Regions from separate parts of the Paenibacillus sp. NPDC058367 genome, predicted to be linked through region 1. Evidence: predicted binding sites of a transcription regulator. Region 1 holds the regulator's gene; each other region holds the start of a gene.
The links. Region 1 encodes Rex, which represses fermentation and respiration genes when NADH is low (regulators of the CRP and FNR family bind a similar motif). Its sites were predicted from a motif close to TTGTGAAATATTTCACAA; they were not measured.
Positions count from the first base shown of each region.

Region 1 (7,561 bases):
GTACTTCTTCCTTCATTAAAATGTCAAGAGAGTAATCAAATACATTTCGTTGCTTTTCAAGGTGCTCACGAGTGCGCGTCATCAGCTCATCCAATATCTTACTATTTTCCTTCATAAGCTCTTCAGTGGTAACCATTTCCAGCTTAGCAATACCCAGCGAAGTTAAACCTGACTTCATCATCGTTTCCACAATATTCAGCGCCTGATCGAAATCACCGCGTGAACCTGTGCTTCGTCCACCATAATACATTTCTTCAGCAGCTGCTCCACCAAGTGCAATCATAATCTGATCTTCGAGATAATCTTTGGTGTACAAATACTGCTCTTGCTGAGGATTATGTCGCACATAACCAAGGGCTTGCCCACGCGGAGTCAGCGTAACCTGACTAACGCTTCCGGGACGAAGGAGCTCTGCCATGATGGCATGTCCCAATTCATGAATGGCGACTCTCTTTTTCTCTTCGTGATTTGTTTCTCTATCCGTTTTTTCACCCATCATTACCTTGTCAATCGCCATCGACAGATGCCGCTGCTCAACTTTCGTCAAGTCCTCACGCATCATATAAATCGCAGCCTCATTCATGACACTTTCAAGCTGAGCACCGGAAAAGCCATAGGCTTCTTCAGCAATTTTGTCGAGACTCACATCTGGATGAAGAGGTTTATTCTTCGCATGCAATTCCAGAATCGATTTGCGGCCCTTTTTGTCAGGCATGTCCACTTGAATATGACGGTCGAAGCGTCCAGGACGTAGCAATGCCGAATCAAGCATTTCTTTCCGGTTTGTTGCAGCTACCAGTAGAATACGCGGTGTTTCGTTATTATAAATACCATCCATCTCAGTCAACAGCTGATTTAAGGTCTGATCATATTCACGCTGCTGTCCGCCTTCACGTTTACCGCCAATTACGTCAATTTCATCAATAAAAATAATGGCACTCTGTTTATTTTCCTTAACAGCACGGTTACGAGCATCCTTGAACAAATCGCGGATCCGGCCGGCCCCGACACCTACATACATTTCTACAAATTCACTGCCTGATGCAGCCACGAATACAGAGTTTGTATAATGCGCAGCTGCTCTGGCCATAAGGGTCTTACCTGTTCCTGGAGGGCCAGTGAGTAGAATCCCTTTCAAAGGGCGAATCCCAAATTTACTGATCTCCTCATGCCGGATCAAAAAATCAAGTGCCTCACGAAGCTCTTGCTTCGCATTATCTTGCCCACCTATTTCTTCAAAAGTGAGCTTTGAAGGTCCTTCCTTCTTGCGTTTCTTTCCAGCACCAGCGTTCACTGTAAGCCCACCACGCAAATGAGCAATTATAAGTAGTGCAGTGAGCATCCCAGCTGCTATAACAATCGGGAATATATTAATACCTAAAAAAGCCATGAAAATAAACAGTACAGGAATAAATCCGAGTAAAATTTCTTTAAGGTACTTAGGCATTATTCCATACCCCCAAGGTCGCAGGTTTTCGCGGCAAAATAATAAATTTGCTTTCTTTTCCATTACTCAAGCTTACGTACACATTGTTGTCGTCGATATCAGTAGATGCTATCACATCTTTAAATTCCGTATTTTGCTGTTTCAATCTATCAAGTTCTGTAGGTATAATCGTATATTTACGGCTCTCCATGGCTTCAGCTACAGAGAACATCGCTTTATCCCAGTAATCATCCAATAGTTCACTTGAATTTTGCTCCACATCGAGTTTAAGTTTACGTCCTTCAATCACTGATTTTCCTTCTTTGGATACATACGATACTAGATCACGTAAATTCGTGCCCGGCTGCAAATCAAGTTTCAAAGTGACCTCATCGCGGTTAATACTAATATGTGAAGTATTTACTCCCTCAAATCCGGTTACAATCTTTTGGAGCGGTTCCTGTAAAGCAAACTGACGATATAAAAAGAATCCTCCGAATAATAGCATAGCCGACAGTAGAGACGTTATCAGTACAGGTACAAGACGTAATTTCAAGAAACGTCCTCCTCTCAAAGATGAAAAAATGTAAACAGAATGATCCAAAGTCATAGCTGCTAAGAGCTCACCAGAGCCTGACGTTCTACTAACACTGTTCTAATTACAAACAGTAGTATATCACAGGTGTATATACTATATTGAAAAAAAGTGTGAAGATATTTAAAATTTTATTTTTTAATTCTTTCCATTTTATTTAATTTATTGATTTAATTCGACAAAAAAAGGGCTGTTACTCTTAAAATAACAGACCTTTTTTCGTATGAATCTTTAAATCCCAATATATAAATCCACTCTTATAGTATATCACAGTTCGTGTACTAATAGTATATCAAATAATATGTCATTTTAAAAAACAAGCGAACCATAAATGGTCCGCTTGTTTCTCTTATAATGCCTTTGTTTAATTTAGCGGCTAGGTAAACTGTAACCTTCACCCATTCGAGCCCCATCCGAGAACCGATAAAATTGATAATAATATCGACCGCTTTGTTTATAAAAAAGCTGCCAAGCATACTCCCCGTTATATACTCCTGGCAACAACCGCTCAATGCTGATGTCCGGAAGATCGGCTTTTATAAGGCTACGCATTTTCGCTTCAGAGGTCCCTTTACTTAGTTCTTCAGCATATACTGCGTCGGTTCCTTCAGCAAACTTCCCGTCTACAGTAAAACGTACCCAAACCATCAACTCGGTCCCGGCTTCATTCTTCCCTGTTAAGACCCAGTACACCGCATTTTCATCCCACACGGATTTCTGCGCTTTGGTTACCTCTGTCAGACCAGCACTGGTTTTAGCGACATCCTTAGCGATATCTCGCTCGTTCCATTGATCTTTCATAATATAAGCATAGAACTGGATAAGTCCAAACAGAAGGAGCAGAATCAGAACTGACCCCAGGAGGATCCATTTTTTCCTTTTCTTCAAGGTACAGCTCCCTTTCTAGTAATATATCTTTTTTGATTATATAACACACCTGTGTGTTTATCCAAAGTTTCATATCCAATTCAATGATCTAATTATCAGAAACACAAAAGGCTGTAACTTTGCAATCGCAGAAAGTCACAGCCTTTCAGTTATTCGTTATGATCTTAGACTACCGTTTAAGCAGTCCATCAAATGATTCTTGCGCCTTACGACGGATTGCTTCCTCATCTAGCGTTACACATTCTCCATGTTTTACAACCTGTTTACCATTCACCCATACATGCTCAACATCCTTGGCACTGGCAGAGTATACAGCATGAGACAACAGATCTGTGTGTGGTAGCAAATGCGGCTGGTCTATATCAATCGCGATAAAGTCCGCTTTCATGCCAACAGCGAGTCTACCCACATCATTTAAAAAGATAGACTTTGCGCCATACTCTGTAGCTATACGCAGCGCTTCCGGAGCTGGAACAGCCGTCGGATCACCACTTACACCTTTATGGATGAGGGCTGCAAGACGCATCTCTTCAAACATATCCAGGTTATTATTGCTTGCCGCACCATCTGTACCCAGTGATACCTTCACACCAGCCTTTAGAAGATCCGTAACCCGAGCCACTCCACTAGCCAGTTTCAGATTACTTCCTGGGTTATGAGACACGCCTACATCATGACGAGCCAGTATCTCGATCTCTTCATCATTCAAATGAACGCCATGTGCAACAATAGACGGACGTGTGAACATTCCAAGCTTCTCTAAATGCGCTACAGGCCGAAGTCCGTAATCCACCACATTCTGCTCCACTTCGCGTTTGGTCTCGGACATATGGGTATGCATCGGTAAATCCAAATCATGTGCCGCTTGAACAAACTTAACAAAGAAGTCCGGTGGGCAAGTATATGGGGCGTGTGGCGAGATCATCGTCGTAATTCTACCATCAGCCTTACCATGCCAATTTCGTGCAAAAGAAATCGCTTCCGCAAGCTTGTGATTTTGTACTTCCTCTGGGCATAATCCGATTACGCCTCTCATCAGTACAGAACGAATGCCTGATAATTCGACTACCTCTGCTACTCGATCCATATGATCATACATATCCAAGAAGGTTGTAGTACCACCTTTTAGCATTTCCAGTACCGACAAGGAGGTTCCCCAGTATACATCTTCTCCAGTGAATTTCGCTTCCATCGGCCACATCTTCTCTTGAAGCCACACCTGAAGTGCTAAATCATCTCCATAACCACGAAGCAATGACATTGCCGCATGGCCATGTGTGTTTACCAGACCTGGCATAAACAGCAGACGACTGCCATCAACAACTTGCACATCATCTTCCATTAAAGGCTCTTCTTTTCCTATGTAAGTGATCAAATCATCTTCAATAGTCATATATCCATTCAGAACCGGCTCATCCGTTCCCGGAATAAGAAAACGCCCGCCCTTAATAATCGTTTTACTGCTCTTCATTTCCGGTTTCTTCCTTTCCGTCTTTCAAATAATAAGCAAGGCTTTGCAAATCCGTTGTAAAATCGGCAGCATGAACCCGGATATTCGATGGTGTTTTTAGAATCACTGGTGCAAAATTCAAAATCGCCTCAATGCCAGACTCAATGAGAATATCTGCTACATTCTGCGCTTCTGAATCAGGCACAGTAATGATCCCAATTCGAATACCTTGCTCACGAACCGTCTGTCCAAGCTCCTCCATCGGTTGAACGGTAAGAGAGTTGATTTTCCGCCCTACCTTAGGTGCATAGGAGTCAAATATAGCGGTAATCTTCATAGTATCTTTCAGATAAGCATTGTAATTAGATAATGCATGTCCAAGGTTACCGGCACCTACTAAAGCCACATTCAATTGTTGATCCAGCTTCAGAATATGACGGATTTTTTCAATAAGATAAGTTACGTCATACCCGATACCTTTTCTACCAAAGTCTCCAAAATAAGCTAAATCTTTACGAATTTGAGCAGGATTCAAATCAAGTTTTTGTCCTAGTTCTTGTGAGGAAACGGTTAATATTTCACGTTTCTGGAGATCATTCAAGAAACGCAAGTACACAGGAAGTCTGCGAACAACGGCTTCTGATATTTTATCCGATTTCATAATTTACCTCCTAATTTAAGTGATATTCTGTTCAAATCCTATCGAAATATCTGCACCTCGTCTCAAGGAAGAGCGGTATTCTTATACCGCCCTTCCTTGTAGAGAGATTAATAAGATCGATGACGTTCTTTTCAAGAAACGCCTCCGTCTTCCAACCACTCCGCTATACGAGGAACCATTTGATCCGTAAGCATATGCTCCATTTTCGGGCCAGGCAACGAATAGAGGAAATACTTCCCATAGTGAGATTCGATCACCCTTGTGTCATACACAATAACAATACCCCGATCTTGCGCTGTCCGTACCAGCCTCCCAAATCCTTGCTTGAAGCGAATAACCGCCTGAGGAACAGACAACTTCATGAACGGATTCTTTTTCTGGGCTTGTAATAACTCAGACTTCGCTTCCGCTAGGGGGTGGTTTGGCGGTTGAAATGGGAGTCTCACGATGGCCAAGCATGTTAATGCTTCACCTGGAATATCTACACCCTCCCAAAAGCTGCTTGTTCCTAACAGTACAGAAGCTGCACTGTCCTGAAAACGGCGGATCAGCTTGCTACGACTGCCCCCCTCCACGCCTTGACCTAACACCGTGATCTCTTGTGAGGCTAGAGCCTCTTTCAGAGGATCGTAAACCTGGCGTAGCATCTTGTAAGAAGTAAACAGGACAAGCATCCGCCCACGTGTTGTAATAGCTGCTTCTGCTAGTGACTGTACGAGTGTATCGACAAATCGGGCATCGCCTACACTCCCCTTCACACTTGGGAAATCCCGCGGAATAACTAACAGCGCCTGCTCCCGATACTTAAAGGGAGAAGGCAGGAGTGATGTCATCAGACGCCCCTCTTCCGCAGCTTCATTAAGTCCGAGATTATCAATCATAAACTGGAAAGATTTATCCACAGAGAGTGTCGCCGAAGTTAGTACGATACTTTTCTTCTTGTCGAAAAACAGCTCCTTAAGCTGAGTACTAACATCAACAGGAACGGCATACAGCTGTAGCGATTTACTGCGATAATTTCCATTCGCCTCCAGCCAATATACTACATTCTCATCATTTAATCCCATAAAAAACCGTACTTGCTCACGTATAGAAGCTAAATCCTTAAATAAGCCGCTAATATCGGTAACTAGGCTATCTGAGGAAGATTGACCTTCTTGATCTCGCATCTCATTAAGCATTTTATCACCTTTACGGATAATTTCGCTTAATGTCAGATTCATAGTATTCTCTAAAGCAACCAATTCATCCCAATCTTTCGGTTTACGGGTAGGAAGTAGCCGCATGACTAACTGGCCGGCTTCTCCCGCCGCTGCATCGCTGCGTTCCGGCAAGAGGCTGAATAGTTTATCACTAAGCAGATCCCAGGTTTCTTTTACGGTAAGAAGGTCCGGATAGATTCTATCGATCACTCCGCTCCATTCAGAAGCTTCCTCACTGCCTGATGACTGAAGCATTTGGCGAAGTGTAGGAAGTTGGCCATTTCGACTATCCTTATAAAGACGCGATAGTGTATGTGCCACCGTGAAATGCTTCATATGCATGCCTAAATGCTTGCCAGCCACGTCCTCCAGATGATGGGCTTCATCTATTACAAGATGTTCATAAGCCGGAAGTAGTTGATGCCCAGCCTTAACATCTGCGAAAAGCTTAGAGTGGTTCGTAATGACCACGTCTGCAATACCAGCTTCATGCTTAGCCCGATGATAATAACACTTACGGAACCAAGGACACGAGCGACCCAGACAAGAATCGGTATCGCTTGCCACCGTCTCCCAAAAATCTCCGCCACGTCCACTTAGATTAAGCTCTTCGTCATCTCCTGATTCACTTTGTGTCAGCCAAACGATCATCTGAGCCGCAGTAAGCGCATCTTCCCTCGGACTTATAAAGTCTTTTTTATTAATTTTATGTTCGAACTTACGAAGACACAAATAATGCCCTCTGCCCTTAAAAATTGCAGCTTTAAATGGAAAAGGAACTACCTGCGTTAACAAAGGAATATCACGCTCACGCAATTGATCCTGCAGATTAATAGTATGAGTGCTGACCATGACTTTTTCATTAGTGCGTACGCTTTGGTATATGGCAGGCAATAAATAACCAAGGGATTTACCGGTTCCTGTCCCTGCTTCGATCAATAGATGCTTGTCTTCGGCAAGTGCCGTCATCACCTCATTGATCATAATATCCTGAGCTTCTCGGCTTTCATACTGTGGCAAAGTTTCCTTAAGTCGTTTCGTTACTTCATCCATATAATCTGTAAAAGATAAATTGTGTAGTGGATTCTCAGCATGCTCGTCTCGAGGTGGAGCTAATTCGTTCCAGTCTCCTACAGCAAGCGCTAATTGACGATAGAAAGTCAGATCACCTTCGGGCTGAAGCGTCTCCGCTTCCCGTTCACGCAGCAGACCATCAAAATACCAACCCAGATCACTATCCTCTTCCGTAAACAGCTCACAGAGTCTCTGAATCGTCAGCAGAGGCAAATCGTAGAGCTCCTCCAGACATTTCAGCAATACAAGAGCAGTTGCGAGTGCA
Region 1 covers NZ_JBHXIZ010000003.1:119,194-126,754, forward strand. Annotated here, with positions in the region: gene ACFWMP_RS17335 (AAA family ATPase) at 1-1,447, opposite strand, end outside; gene ACFWMP_RS17340 (hypothetical protein) at 1,440-1,982, opposite strand; gene ACFWMP_RS17345 (cell wall elongation regulator TseB-like domain-containing protein) at 2,391-2,909, opposite strand; gene ACFWMP_RS17350 (amidohydrolase) at 3,079-4,380, opposite strand; gene ACFWMP_RS17355 (redox-sensing transcriptional repressor Rex) at 4,367-5,020, opposite strand; gene dinG (ATP-dependent DNA helicase DinG) at 5,152-7,561, opposite strand, start outside.

Region 2 (7,561 bases), on a different contig from region 1:
CCAAGAGTCAAGAAACAGCCGACGATGTTCTTAGCGCTATTGCCGATTATTACGATGATTGTGTTACTTAGTTTAGGGTATGTGTTGTTTGAATTACCACCAGAACCACTTATTATTACCTCAGCGGTTGTTGCTGGTATTATCGCGATTATTCTTGGTTATAGCTATAACGACATACTAGAATCTATCGCTGGTAAGATCGCGAAAACGATGCCCGCCATTCTTATTCTGATCATGGTTGGTTTTATGATTGGGGCATGGATGGTTGGTGGAACGATTCCGATGATGATTTACTATGGATTGAAAATTATTAGTCCACAATTTCTGCTTATTACCGCATTTATTGCGACAGCTGCCGTTTCGCTTTGTACGGGCACATCTTGGGGGTCAGCGGGAACGATCGGGGTTGCTTTTATGGGTGTTGGCGCGGGTATGGATTCAAACCTGGCAGCAGTGGCTGGTGCTGTAGTTGCAGGTGCTTATTTTGGTGATAAATTGTCACCGCTTTCAGACACAACGAATATTGAGGCGTTAGCAACAGGTGTCAATCTATATGAGCATATTGGACATTTATTGTATACCACAATTCCTTCCTTTATTGTCGCAAGCGTTGTTTTTATTATCACAGGCCTAAACACAGATGCCGCAGGTGCTATTGTTCCGGAGAAGGTTGGAACAATTATGGGATCGTTGAATACCATTTATGACTTTAATCTGCTGCTTATAGTACCCGTATTAATCATCTTGTATGGTTCAATCACGAAGAAACCGACAATACCGGTCATGCTGATTTCTTCTATGTTCGCTATGGCTAACGCACTTGTATTCCAGGGATTTACTTTGAATGATGTCGTATCTTCTGTTGTTAATGGATTTAATATTTCTATGGTTCAAGTAGCTGGGTTTGATTCTGCCAACGTTATTGAAGATGTACCCCGTCTTCTAAATCGTGGCGGAATGAACTCCATGATGGGTACACTTCTCATTTGCTTCTGTGCAATCACGTTCGCTGGAACCATATCTCTGACGAAGTCCTTGGAATTGATTGTTAATAAGCTTTTGAAGTTCGTCCATTCCACAGGTTCAATGATCGTAGCAACAATTGTTACAGGTCTTACGATGATCGGAGTTACAAGTAATGGTCAGGTATCCATCTTAATGCCAGGTGAAATGCTGCGTGAAGCATATATCCGTCGGGGCTTGCATCCGAAGAACTTGGGACGTACCATCGAGGATTCAGCGGCGATTACCGAGCCTATTCTGCCTTGGACAGCTGCAGGTGCTTATATGGCGGGTACGCTGGGTGTTGCAACGCTAGATTATTTACCTTGGGCTGTTCTCTGTTGGACAGGAATAATCTTTGCGACGATATGGGGCTTCACGGGATTCGGTATCGCAAAGTTAACGCCAGAGCAACAGGCAGAAATGCTAAAGGAATATGACGGTAACACTAATGAACAAGCTGGATAAAGGAGTCTTTTAAAATGACAAATATGCATAAAGAAACTGTAATAACAACGGATGCACCAGGTGCAATTGGACCCTACTCTCAAGCTGTAAAGCTTGGGAATGTCCTATATACTTCAGGACAACTCGGACTAGACCCGGTTAAGGGGACTTTTCCTGCTACGGTTGAGGAACAGACGGAACGGTCGTTGCTGAATGTCAAAGCCATACTGGAAGCGGCGGGTACAAGCATGGATCAGGTAATAAAGACGACCGTTTTCCTAAAGGATATGAATGATTTTCTTAAGGTGAATGAGATTTACGGAAGGTTTTTTGCTCAGCCATACCCTGCTCGCAGCGCTGTTGAAGTAGCATGTCTGCCTAAGGATGGGCTCGTAGAAATTGAAGTTATAGCTTATATACCATAAGTGATCTAGTAGCGCTCAAATTACGGGTTGCTTTAGAATTTCAGATAGTTAAGCCTGCACACCCTCTATGGAAAAAGGATTAGGAAATAAGGCAGATGGCCGCCCTGGAAAGGGTGGCTTTTTTTGAGTAGTAAGCTGAGGAAATATTGAAAGTAAGAATTTTTATGAAAATTTAAATGAAAATATTCATGGAAATGTAACAGTAACCATAACTAATTACATAAAAAACTTCCCAAAACAGCATCTTTGCGTTATCATTAATGTGAAAACATTCACAAAGGGGCGTTATAAAGATGAAGAAGACAACAAGTACTGCTCTCATTCTCATTCTCTCTGTCATGCTCGTAATCGCAGGCTGCGGTAACAGTAATAGCAACAGCGCAGGTAATAGTAATGGCAACGAGAACAAAAGTAAGGTAAATGAGACGGCCAAAAATGATAAAGCTGAAGCCGTATCAGGTGCATCAGAAGCTAGTTACACACCACTGGATCAATTAAAAGATAATTATGATATCGTTATTGTTGGTGCTGGTGGTGCAGGAATGTCTGCTGCACTGGAAGCTAAGGCCAAAGGCTTGAACCCTGTTATTTTAGAAAAAATGCCGGTTGCAGGTGGGAATACAAGTAAATCCTCCTCAGGAATGAACGCTTCCCAAACGAAATTTCAAAAAGAGCAAAGCATTGAAGATAGCAATGATAAGTTTTATGAAGAGACACTAAAGGGCGGCCATGACACGAACGATAAAGAGATGCTTCGTTTCTTCGTTGACAATTCCGCAAGTGCAATCGATTGGTTGGATTCGATCGGAATCAAGCTGAACAATATTACGATCACAGGCGGCATGAGCGAAAAACGCACCCACCGTCCAGAAGACGGCTCTGCGGTAGGCCAATACCTTGTCAAAGGATTGGTTAGAAACGTACAAGAAAAAGAAATTCCACTGTTTGTGAACGCGGATGTTAAAGAAATTACTCAAAAAGACGGTAAGGCTAACGGTGTCAAAGTACTCTTTAACCAAGCTGATGAAAAAACCATTACAGCGAAGGCAGTTGTTGTAACAACAGGTGGTTTTGGATCCAACATGGATATGATATCAAAAGTTAGACCTGATCTGGAAGGATACGTAACGACTAACCAAATCGGCAGTACCGGCGACGGAATCAAGATGATTGAGGCACTTGGCGGAACGACCGTTGATATGGATCAAATCCAGGTTCACCCAACAGTTCAACAAGAAAAATCTTATCTGATCGGGGAAGCTGTACGCGGCGAAGGTTCTATCCTCGTAAATAGCGAAGGCACACGGTTCGTAAACGAATTGACTACACGTGATAAAGTTACCGAAGCGATCAATGCACTTCCTGAAAAAGCGGCTACGCTTGTCTTTGATTCCGGTGTCAAATCACGCGTGAAAGCAATTGAACAATATGACAAAATGGGCTTCGTGATCCAAGCGGATACCATCGAAGCATTGGCGAAAGAAATCGGTGTTTCAGCCGATAAGCTAAAAGCGACACTTGATACTTGGAACAGCGCGGTAAAGAACAAGAACGATGCTGAATTCGGCAGAACAACAGGGATGGACAACGATTTGTCCGCGGGTCCTTACTACGCTATTAAGATCGCCCCAGGGATTCATTACACCATGGGCGGCGTGAAGATCAATACGAACACAGAAGTATTAAATAAAGACGGCGCTGCTATTCCTGGCCTGTATGCGGCTGGTGAAGTTACAGGTGGATTGCACGGTCAAAACCGGATTGGTGGTAACTCTGTAGCTGAAATCATTATTTTCGGCCGTCAAGCAGGGATTAAATCTGCTGAGTTTGTACAAGCACAATAAGATTTAACTGCTATTCTGGTTAAAACAAAAGAACCGCTTGGGCTAATTGAAGCCCGGGCGGTTCTTTGTTTAATCTCTCGTTTAAAGTGAGTGGAGTGACCTCTATTCAAAAAGCTACTTCTCGCTTTTAGCTTGTTCTTCTCGCATCCACTGTGACAGCTGGCGTTTGAGTTTAAGGAATTCCGGGGAATCCGTAATCTCATCGCGGCGTGGCCGTGGAAATGGCACATCAACAGTATGTAGAATGGAGCCGGGGCGACCCGAGAATACATAAATACGATTCGAGAGCAGCAACGCTTCTTCGATGTTATGGGTAATGAATAGCACGGAGCGGCGATTCTCCTCCCACAGCTCCAGCAGCCAGCGCTGCATTTCACTGCGAGTTAGTGCATCCAATGCGCTGAAAGGTTCATCGAGCAGCATCAACTCCTGCGGAGCCAGCAATGCTCTGAGAAAAGCAGCACGCTGCTGCATCCCACCAGACAGCATATGCGGATAAGCCTGTTCGAATCCATTCAAGCCAACCTTGGCGAGCCACTGGCGCGCTTCTTCACGAGCTCCATCCTGCAGAGCGCCTTTAATTTCCCCGGCTAGAAGTACATTATCTTCAATCGTTCGCCAAGGAAAAAGCGCAGGCTGCTGCGGCATATAACTGATTTCACCACGTTGACCCGTAACGGCTCTGCCGTTCATGCGGATCGTTCCTGCATCGGGCTTCACTAGTCCGCCGATCATATGGAATAAGGTGCTTTTTCCGCAGCCGGAAGGACCGACGATCGAAACGAACTCTTGCTGCTCTACCTTAAGAGAGACGTTGTTAAGCACGTTCGTCTCGCGGCGACGATGGGTGAAGGACTTGGAGATGCCGCTTACTTCAAGAGCAGGTGGTGCAGTATGAGCTTCAGGAGAGCTTGTGTTTTCAGTTGTTCTTTGCTCTATTTGCGTCGCTTGAGACATACAGGCATCTTCCTTTCTATGAGTTACGGCGCGGTTTCCAGCGAACTAACCATTTTTCGAGCAAGGCGATAATCGCAAAAAGCACAAGACTAAGGAGCACAATAATAACAATAGCGACAAACATCCGATCCGTACGGTAAGCCGATTTTTGCAGCAGCATATAATAGCCAATCCCTTTATCCGCGCCAATCCACTCAGCGACCACGGCTCCCATAACCGCATAAGTAGCAGATATTTTCACGCCGGAAAATAGTGCCGGGATAGAAGACGGAAGCTCCAGCTTGGTGAAGACTTGCCACTTGCTTGCGCCAGCCATTTTCATATAATTCATCATGACCTGATCACTTTGAGACAAGCCGCCCATTGCAGCGACAGCTACCGGGAAGAAGCATACCAGTGTAATCAGCACGATTTTGGGCAAAAGACCGAAGCCAAACCAGATGATAAGCAGTGGTCCGAGTGCGATAGAGGGAACATTTTGACTCAGAATAATGAGTGGATAAAAAGCCCGTCTAGCCCAAGGTAAAAGATGCAAAAGTAGAGCGACGATCAAGCCTACACCTGTACCAATAGGAAAACCGATTAATGTGAGTCGGAGTGTAGCCATCGTATGAGCCCAGAGACCTGAGGCATTACTGGTGGATTCGCGAGCAATATCAGCAGGACTCGGCAGAATCCAGGATTCGATATGGAATAGAGAAACAGATAACTGCCATACGGTTAAAAAGAAGACGACCGCCACAAGGGGCGGCCATATTAGCTTCCAGGTCGATCTCACGGCCGATATTTCTCCGTCAATTTATCCATGCTGATTCCGTTAGGGTTATGAGCGATTTTGATTTGGGAGATCACGCTTGGACTACCTGCTTCGATCAGCGCCTCCTGCATTTGACGTACAACCTCCAGGAGCTCGCTCAGTTCACCTTCCATAGTAGTTTCCAGTGGATTCACCTGATGTTTAACGCCGGATTTTTGAATAACTTCAATCGCTTTATCTACGTATGGGATGGAGTCCTCATTGTTTGGAGTCTTAGGAATTACTTGAATGCTTAATAATGTGTTAGCCACAATAATCAATCCTCTCAAATTGTATAGGTAAGTTCAAAAAGCCAACTTTGATAACGAAGTAATTCAGGAAGCAGATTCGGCGTCGAATCTTGAACGAACTTGGGAAGTCCGGTACTCACGTAGCAAATCACTACGCTCCGTTCCTCCTTCCTCAAGTAACGTTCAACCTTCTTGGTTCTGAAAGCTGACTTTTTGAACTCTCATTGAAATAGGTAAGTTCAAAAAGCCAACTTTGATAACGAAGTAATTCAGGAAGCAGATTCGGCGTCGAATCTTGAACGAACTTGGGAAGTCCGGTCTACTCCGCCGGTAAAAAATCATTCGTGAATGCACTAGCTGCATCCAGCGGTTTGTCCAGCAGCTTCAAATCATACATCCAGTCGCCGTAATTCTGCCAGACCTCGGTTTTTTGCTCTCCCCAGCGTGGGGCGTCGTCCTTATATTTCGGGCTAAGCCATTTTTGGCTAGCTAGGACAAGCTCGGCATCAAGGTCAGGCACAGCCTTGGATAATGTAGCGGCAGCCTCTTCTGGATGATCAATCGCATATTGATAACCCTTCGATGTGGCTTTCAGGAAAGCCTTCACCAAATCTGGATTCTCAGAAATCTGCTTCTCACTCGTGGTCAGCACAGGGGTGTAATAATCGAGCTGAGGCGCATAATCCTTCAAGTAGAGCATATCCAGAGGCTCACCACGCAGTTCGGCTTCAATACCGGTCCAAGCGTAGAAGATCCAAGCGAAATCAATGTCACGTTTGACTGCGGTAAAATAGTCAGCTTCACCAATACTGATTAGCTTCACCTTTTTCACATCGCCACCAACAGGGTCCATGATCGCCTTCATGGCTGCTTCCTCAGCGGGAGAGCCCCAACCTCCGTAAGTTTTACCCTCAAAATCTTTTGGTGATTTAATATTGCGGTCTACTGGAGCGGCGAATCCCGAAGTATTATGCTGAATAATGGCTGCAATCGAGACAAGGGGAACGCCTTGTAGACGAGCTAGAGTCAATCCTTCTTGTGCGCTGATTCCAAAAGCAGCTTCGCCAGAGGTAACCATCGTATCAGAACCCGCTGCGCCAGGTTGAACGATTTCTACATCCAGACCTTCTTCCGCGTAATAACCAAGATCCTTGGCTACGTATAGACCGGTGTGGTTAGTATTCGGTGTCCAATCCAGTGCAACCTTAACTTTGGTAAGCTCTTTTGGAGCATTTGATCCGGTCGCTGCATTCGAATCCGCAGCATTTCCTTTGTTTCCGGCTGTATTCCCATTGTTGCTGCCGCATCCGGCAATCGCAAGAATGAGCATACAGGTGAGGCTAAGCATAAGTGCTTTTTTGAGTTGCATGTCTTCTTCTCTCCTTTAAGGTTGCCAGATCCCGTCATCCAACATGAACCATAAAGTGTAGTATGTACATTTCTTCTACATCTTTTGTGATCTACACAAAAAAAGCGCCCCGAGTGATCGGGACGCTGGCTTGGCGCAAGGTTAGTAAAGGTCACAGGGACCAAAACCAATTGGCGATTCCTACGCTGGCATTATCCAGATCAGGTATAAGGGTCAGTATCTTGTGGGATACAATCTCAGCCGGCCAATTCCAGCACCCCTGGTTCTATGAAGTTAACGGGTATTTCTCGCTTAAACGCTAATCGTCTTTATAAGGACGCTGAAGGCGTTTATGCTTGCATACGGTGTATTATAGACGGCTGTTCTCGGAATGTCTAGTAGCACGCTCCTAAATTTTTCAAATCTCTCCGTCCGTTTTCATTAATCCAGATCCTTATGTTTCTTGCGATGACGCCGCTTAAGCTCAGTAA
Region 2 covers NZ_JBHXIZ010000005.1:302,677-310,237, forward strand. Annotated here, with positions in the region: gene nhaC (Na+/H+ antiporter NhaC) at 1-1,470, shown strand, start outside; gene ACFWMP_RS24655 (RidA family protein) at 1,485-1,874, shown strand; gene ACFWMP_RS24660 (flavocytochrome c) at 2,168-3,718, shown strand; gene ACFWMP_RS24665 (ABC transporter ATP-binding protein) at 3,833-4,675, opposite strand; gene ACFWMP_RS24670 (ABC transporter permease) at 4,692-5,453, opposite strand; gene ACFWMP_RS24675 (thiamine-binding protein) at 5,450-5,743, opposite strand; gene ACFWMP_RS24680 (ABC transporter substrate-binding protein) at 6,042-7,091, opposite strand; TPP riboswitch at 7,252-7,362, opposite strand; gene ACFWMP_RS24685 (hypothetical protein) at 7,512-7,561, opposite strand, start outside.
Region 2: a site for Rex is predicted at 2,135-2,152, ahead of ACFWMP_RS24660 (flavocytochrome c). Genes of this name have one in related genera too.

Region 3 (7,561 bases), 280 kb from region 1:
TTTAGCATTGTAACGGATAACGTGTGGCATAAGGATCGCGTTAGTACGACCATGAGCAGTGTGGTACTGTCCGCCCCATTTATGCGCCAAACTGTGATTAATACCCAAGAATGCATTGGCAAAGGCCATACCAGCAAGTGTTGATGCGTTATGCATTTTCTCACGTGCTACTCTGTCGCCTTCCAGCGCCGATTTTTCAAGGTATTGGAATACCAGTTGGATCGCTTTAATAGCTAGACCATCAGTATAGTCACTCGCCATAACAGATACATAAGCTTCGATAGCATGTGTCAATACGTCCATACCTGTATCAGCAACAGCAGTTTTTGGCAAGCTGTATACGAACTCTGGATCAATGATAGCCACATCTGGAGTTAACTCGTAGTCAGCCAAAGGATATTTAGTGTGCTGTTCAGTTGTTTTATCGGTAATAACTGCGAAAGATGTTACTTCCGAACCTGTACCCGAAGTAGTTGGAATCGCTACAAATTTAGCTTTGTTACCAAGTTTAGGGAATTTGTATACCCGTTTACGGATATCCATGAATTTTTGTTTCAGACCATTAAAGTCTGCGTCTGGATGTTCATAGAATAACCACATTCCTTTTGCAGCATCCATTGGCGAACCGCCGCCAAGTGCGATAATGCAGTCCGGTTGGAATCTGTTCATCATTGCAGTACCTTTTTCAACTGTAGTTGTCGATGGATCTGGTTCAACTTCAGAGAACACTTCGATAGCGACAGGAGTTTGGCGTTGACGCAGGTAATGTTCAACTCTCTCAACATATCCGAGCTTAACCATCATTGGGTCAGTGATAATTGCGACACGTGTGATATCAGGCATTTTGGTCAGGTACTGAGTAGCGCCTTTTTCGAAATAGATCTTGTCAGGTACTTTAAACCATTGCATATTCACGGTACGACGATTCACCCTTTTCACGTTGATCAAATTGATTGCTGTAACGTTTTGCGACACGGAGTTACGACCATAAGATCCGCAGCCCAGAGTCAACGAAGGGATATTAGTGTTATAGATATCGCCGATCGCACCATGTGTGGAAGGCGAGTTAACGAGAATACGTCCTGTTTGCAGACGGTTAGAGAACTTCATGATTACTTCTTCATTGTTGGAGTGGATAGCCGAGCTATGTCCCATACCACCAAATTCAACAATTTGAGCTGCGCGTTCGATACCTTGATCTGCATTCTTAACTTTGTAGCAAGCAAGAACCGGGCTTAATTTTTCAGCGGAAAGTGGATATTTAGTGCCTACACCTTCAAGTTCTGCTACCAGAATCTTTGTGCCGGCAGGGACTTGAATGCCACACATTTCAGCAATCTTCACTGCGGATTGACCTACGATTGCTGGGTTAACCGCACATTTATCTACGTTCATTGCTCCACTAGTCAGTTTGGCAGCTTCTTCTTTATTCACAAAGTAGCAGCCATTAGCAATCATCTTTTTCTTCACTTGATCGAAGATTGGTTCTTCGATAATAACAGCTTGCTCGGAAGCACAGATCATACCATTATCAAATGTTTTAGAAAGAATGATGTCCGTTACGGCTTGATCAATATCCGCGCTCTTTTCAATGAAAGCAGGTACGTTACCAGGGCCTACGCCAAGTGCTGGTTTACCACAGCTGTAAGCTGCTTTTACCATTGCAGAACCACCAGTTGCTAAGATAAGAGCAACGTCTGGGTTGTTCATCAATGCGTTTGTCTTGTCCATTGTTGGCATTTCAATCCATTGGATACAGTTCTCAGGAGCGCCAGCTTTCACGGCAGCATCATGAAGAATTTTTGCAGCAGCTGCACTACACTCTTGCGCAGATGGGTGGAAACCGAATATAATAGGGTTCCGTGTCTTAATCGAAATCAACGCTTTAAACATCGTGGTGGATGTAGGGTTGGTTACCGGTGTGATACCCATAACAATTCCGACGGGTTCAGCAATTTTTTGGAAGCTATCATAAGCGTTGTCTTCAATAACGCCTACTGTTTTATCGTATTTAATTCCGTGCCAGATATATTCAGTTGAGAAGATGTTCTTCGTAATTTTGTCTTCGTATACGCCGCGTCCAGTTTCTTCTACGGCCAATTTTGCGAGGTACATATGTTTGTCGAGTCCAGCCAACGCCATTGCATGAACGATTGTGTCAACTTGCTCTTGGTCTAGCGCCATGAACGCCTCATGCGCTTTTTTTGCTTTATCCACTAAATTCTGAATATACTCTTCAGCGGTAACTTGTTTAACTTGGGCGGCGACTTCGTTCTTAACTGCCATCTCCCTCGTCCTCCTGTCAATTTTTAGTTGTTTTTCTCTACACATTTATCTTATCACATGATTTCCACCTTGTATAGTGAAATCTTTCACAAAGTATAAAGTTTTTTTGATTTGTTTTCAAAGCGCTTTCATTCGATCATATTATAGTCTTTTTACCATATTATGTGCTATAAAACCCTTTAAATCTTAGAATTATACTTTAATAAGCAAAATTTCAGCTCCTTTTTATTCCATATATCTAAAATCAGTACACAAAAATGTATTCTCTTCATCACAGTCAATTACGATTTCTCTACACTGTAATAATTTCCAAATGATTATCACTATTTCTGAAGATTTATAAATTTATAAATCTTCACAACAAAAAACCGACCCCAAAGGGGCCGGTTTTTGCATTAGACTATTCCGCTTTAATCGTATCAAAGAATTTCTCTTGCACTGTTTTAGCTGCTGCTTCTAACTGGCTCTTGGAATCCGTTCCTTTTTTGGAGAACAGCTCTTGAATAACATTGGACATGGTTGCGTAATAGTCCTGTGTGTTGTATTGAGCTTCAGGTTTACCATCCAAAAGTCCCATAATGTCAGGGCTATATTGGTATACATTTGTGTACTTGTCATAAACCGCTTTGGTCTTCTTACCAAACTCAGAATCAGCTGAGTAGTAGTCTAAGAGCGGCGGGATAAAGTATTTGCCATCGGTTGTACGTTGTTGAAGAATTGCATCCAGTGCTTCCAAACCTTTGTCAGAGAAATAATCAAAAGTAATGTAGCGGAATGCCATTTCTTGTTCATCTGGCGTAGCATTTGGATTGATTACTAGATAGTCACCACCAAGTACCCCTGTGTGTTTTCCGCCTTTTTCCATAGCTGGCATAGGATACGTAAGCACATCCTCAGGTTTCAGTCCACCTTGGTTCAATGCTTGCTCGATAACGCCATCAGATCCGGCCATTACCATTGCTGTACGACTTTGTTGGAACGCACCTACAGCATCGCCCCAACCAAGTGCCCAGTCCTGAGGAATCGCGTTAGCTTCCCATCTAAGTTTCTTGTAGAAATCCAGTGCTTTAACGCCAGCATCGGAATTAAATGTAGCTATAACCTTACCGCCTTCAATCTTTTGAATCTCTCCGCCAGCTTCAAACAGGAAGTTGGTCCAGTTCCAACCTGATTCGTTCCCCTTACCCATTGGAGCAATACCGGAAATACCTTTTTTGGCATCAGCTACACCTTTAGCCGTATTCAGCATATCATCCCAAGTCCAATCCATAGGTGGAATGGCTACGCCTTTTTCATCCAGCATTTTTTTGTTGATCATAGTGGTTGTTACATAACCTTTTTGTGTTACTCCGAAAACTTTGCCGTCGATAATAAATTGATTTTGAAGCACGGTGTTAATTTGATCTTTAAATTCATATTTGTTCCACAGATCTGTGATGTCAGCAACCCAGCCCTTTTCAACCAGGAATTTAGCTTCTGTAGCAAAAGTATTAAAGAAGGTTGGTGCTTCATTCGCAGCCATTTTGATTCCTATTTCACTTACATTGTACTGCCAGTCGTCTTTAACGATTTCTACGTTCGGATATACCTCTTGGAAACGTTTGATTTTGTCGTCTTCCTGTGCTCTTATTTCAGTCAGGTCAGGTGTTGGATAGTGAATCTTGATCGTCACTTTTCTTTGAGTAATGTCATCCACTGGTGCATCCGTAGCGGTTGCTGTATTATCCGTTACCGCATTTGTTGGCGCAGCAGATGCTTCCCCGCCTTTGTTCCCCGCTGTGTTTCCGTTATTGTTGCCGCTGCAAGCAGATAGCAACGATCCGGCTACAAGTACGCTTAGTAGAACGCTAGAGTACTTACGCATTGAAACTCCCCTTTTCAATTCATAATTATCTTACATATCGATCATAAATTAGAAACCGTTTACAAACGAGGTGCATTTATATTCCTTTCATGTGCATGTTTACGATCCGTGGATAAATCCGTCGATAATTGCTTATCCTTTCACTGCCGACAAAGCAACCCCACGCATAATGAATTTCTGGAAAATCAAGAAGACAATGATTGGAGGCAAGGATACTATAAACAGGATTGCAAATTTAATATTAGTATTGAGTGCCTTCACATTAATAACGTATTTATAAATGGCTGTCGCAAGCGTATATTTCTCTTCACTGTGCATAACCAGAGATGGCCAGAACCAGTCATTCCATGCAGTAGAAAAGATAAAGATCGCTAATGTAGCAAAAATCGGAATGGATAGTGGCACGGCAATGGAGAAAAAGCTTCTCGGCTCAGAGGCCCCATCAATTCGTGCTGCTTCAAAGATTTCTGGATGAATCCCGTCAAAAAAGTTCTTTAACAATAGAAAGTAGAACGTGTTCGCTCCCGCTGGCAACCAGAAGGCCGCGTACTGATTTAGCAATCCAAGCTCCTTCAAATTGACAAAGTTCGGGATCATGTAACTGGTCGCCGGAATAAACAATGTCATCAGGAAGAAGAAGTAAATAGCTCTTTTGTAAGGAACATTCATACGAGAAATACTAAAAGCTGACATTCCCAAAACTACAAGAGTCACGACCATATTCCCTAAAAAGATATAAATGGTGTTTCTAAGGAACATGGGTAGATCAATATAGTTCATCGCGTCTTTAAGATTACTGAAGTGCCATTCCTGAGGGAAAAAATGAGGCGGGAATGAATTCACCTCTTGATTCGACTTCAACCCGTTGAATAACGTCATACAAATCGGGTACAACATGCTAAAAACCATAACCAAAATAACTACGCACATCAAACCATAAACGATTTTATTACTTGTTTTTTTCAAATCGTGTTCTGAAAGAATTCCTCTATCTGCGCTCTTCATCTTAGTAGTCCTCCTTGTTAAGCTTGAACTGTAAAATGCCCAAACCACCTAGGACAATGAACATTAACATGCCAAGCGCAGTAGCTGTTCCATAATCGAGTCTTGTAAATGCATATTTCACGATCAACAGCGCATAGGTAAGCGTAGTATTATTTGGACCGCCATCAAGCAGCGCCATCTGTGACTGATACCCTTGTGAAGTACCAATAATTTGCAGGATCAGCATCAAAAAGATTAAATTACGCAGTGAAGGCAATGTGATGTACTTTATACGTGCCCATATACCTGCTCCATCAATCTCAGCGGCTTCATACCAATCTCTTGGAATGCTGAGTACAGCAGCTAAGTATATTAGCATCCCTGATCCGAACTGCTGCCATGTTTCCATAAACACAAGGGAAATCATCGACCATCTTGTATCTGTTAAGAAGGCAACCTGATCCACACCCATTGTGCCTAGTAACGCATTAATCGGGCCCACCGGATCATAAAGCCATCTCCACAGTCCATAGAGAACCACACCAGGCATTACGAAAGGAAGGTAAGCCGCTACACGTACAAAGCCCCCAAACTTTCTCAGCTCCGAGATCATGATAGCAAAAGCAATCGGAACCCAAAAACCGATAATAAGACATAGAAACATGTAATACCCAGTGTTCTTTAATGCGGTCAAAACATCTGGATCACTAAGTGCTCTACTGTAGTTCTCAAAGCCTACAAAGCTATTACCTTTCACAAAATCAACATGGTAGAAGCTGTACAGTAAGCCTTTAAAAATTGGAACCCACAAGAACATAATAAAAATAATTACGGCAGGTACGAGGAACATATATCCCCAAAAGTTTTTCTTCCAGCGGTTTTGCTTGTACGGTGTCCCCTTCAGCGTCGCCGGGTTTTCGGTTACTACTGCGGTTTGATTCATCAGGCTCCCTCATTCCATTGTTCTATCAGCATTTTTCGCAAAATGCTTCCTACCTTAAATTGTAGGAAATGAGGGTTGTACTGAACATGTCTATATCTACCGAAGTCATGAGTGTTTTTACTTCTTCAATTCACTGGGGCTAATCCCATAATATTTTTTAAAAATTTTACTAAAATGCTCGGGCGATTCATAACCCACACGTTCCGCAATTTCGTATCTGCGAAGATCGGTATTCAAAATCATCTCCCGACTTTCTTCCATCCTGAGCTTAATTACATATTCCCACAGGTTATAACCTGTATTTTTCTTAAATAGGTAGCTCAAATAATTGGGGCTAACATGATTCTTCTTAGCCACATCGTGAATAGTAAGTCCTTTTTGCGCATAGTTCTCGTCAATATATTCTTTTGCTTTTTGTACGATCAGATTGCTATGCGTATGAAGTTCTTCTACAGAAGGATCACTCGTGTAACTGTTCCAGTTGAAATCCCCATAATAGAACACGTAATGGTCACTATGCTCATTATTCCAGAGAATTGCATTAGAGGCCTGACGGTTCAACACGGCCATAAACGAAAGCCCCTTTAAAATCTGGCTAATGCCAATGACCACATTCAGATGTAAATACTTATGGATATTAAAATGAAGACTACGACCAAGTATATCTAGCCTGTTGATTTGGCCGGCAGAAGAATCCTCATAGCTTTTTTCATCCCATTGAATAATGATCGTAATTTCTCCATCTGGCGCATAAAAGGCTATCGAGTTCCATTCCTGATCCATTAATTCTTTGGCAATGTTCAGCGCAGCATAACAAAGAAGCCGTCTGTCCCGAATAGTATACTGCTTCTCCTGGTTTACTCCAGTCAGTGGTACCTTAAGTTTTAAGACGGAAAAATACGGCCCTTGTAGCTTCAGGTTATCCAGCTTCAGCAGGTTATCTCCTTCAGCTAGTACAACCCCAGGGTCAATGAGCAATTCGTTCAAGAGCTTGCTATATTCCGGCAGCGGCTCTTCCAGTCGAAAGCTTTCGTTAATTCCAGACATGAAGACATCTAGTTCTGGTGAGGGCTTCCCCATCTTAAGGAGTACATTTCGGACCGAATCCAAAAACTGCTCACTATTCAAAGGCTTGATTAAATAATCCTTTGCCCCGAGCCTAACAGCCATTTGAGCATATTGAAACGTCTCATGAGCAGAAATCACGATGGTCTGTACCCATGGTTTGGCTAGTTTGGCATGCTGCATCAAATCAATTCCACTCATCGCACCCATCTGTATGTCCGTAACGAGCAGATCAATTTCCTCCATACGTATACAGTCTAGTGCTTCAAATCCGCTATTAGCTGTATAGATATTAGAAATATCCAGCCCGGATGAAGCTAATAAATTGCTCAATCCTTTACAAATCAATGGTTCGTCATCCACAACCAATATATTGAACATATCTGCATGCTCCCCTTCCTTAGTCCTGATTCTCCGAT
Region 3 covers NZ_JBHXIZ010000003.1:398,841-406,401, forward strand. Annotated here, with positions in the region: gene adhE (bifunctional acetaldehyde-CoA/alcohol dehydrogenase) at 1-2,286, opposite strand, end outside; gene ACFWMP_RS18685 (ABC transporter substrate-binding protein) at 2,687-4,150, opposite strand; gene ACFWMP_RS18690 (carbohydrate ABC transporter permease) at 4,283-5,155, opposite strand; gene ACFWMP_RS18695 (carbohydrate ABC transporter permease) at 5,157-6,077, opposite strand; gene ACFWMP_RS18700 (response regulator) at 6,195-7,523, opposite strand; gene ACFWMP_RS18705 (cache domain-containing sensor histidine kinase) at 7,543-7,561, opposite strand, start outside.
Region 3: a site for Rex is predicted at 2,361-2,378, ahead of adhE (bifunctional acetaldehyde-CoA/alcohol dehydrogenase). Genes of this name have one in related genera too.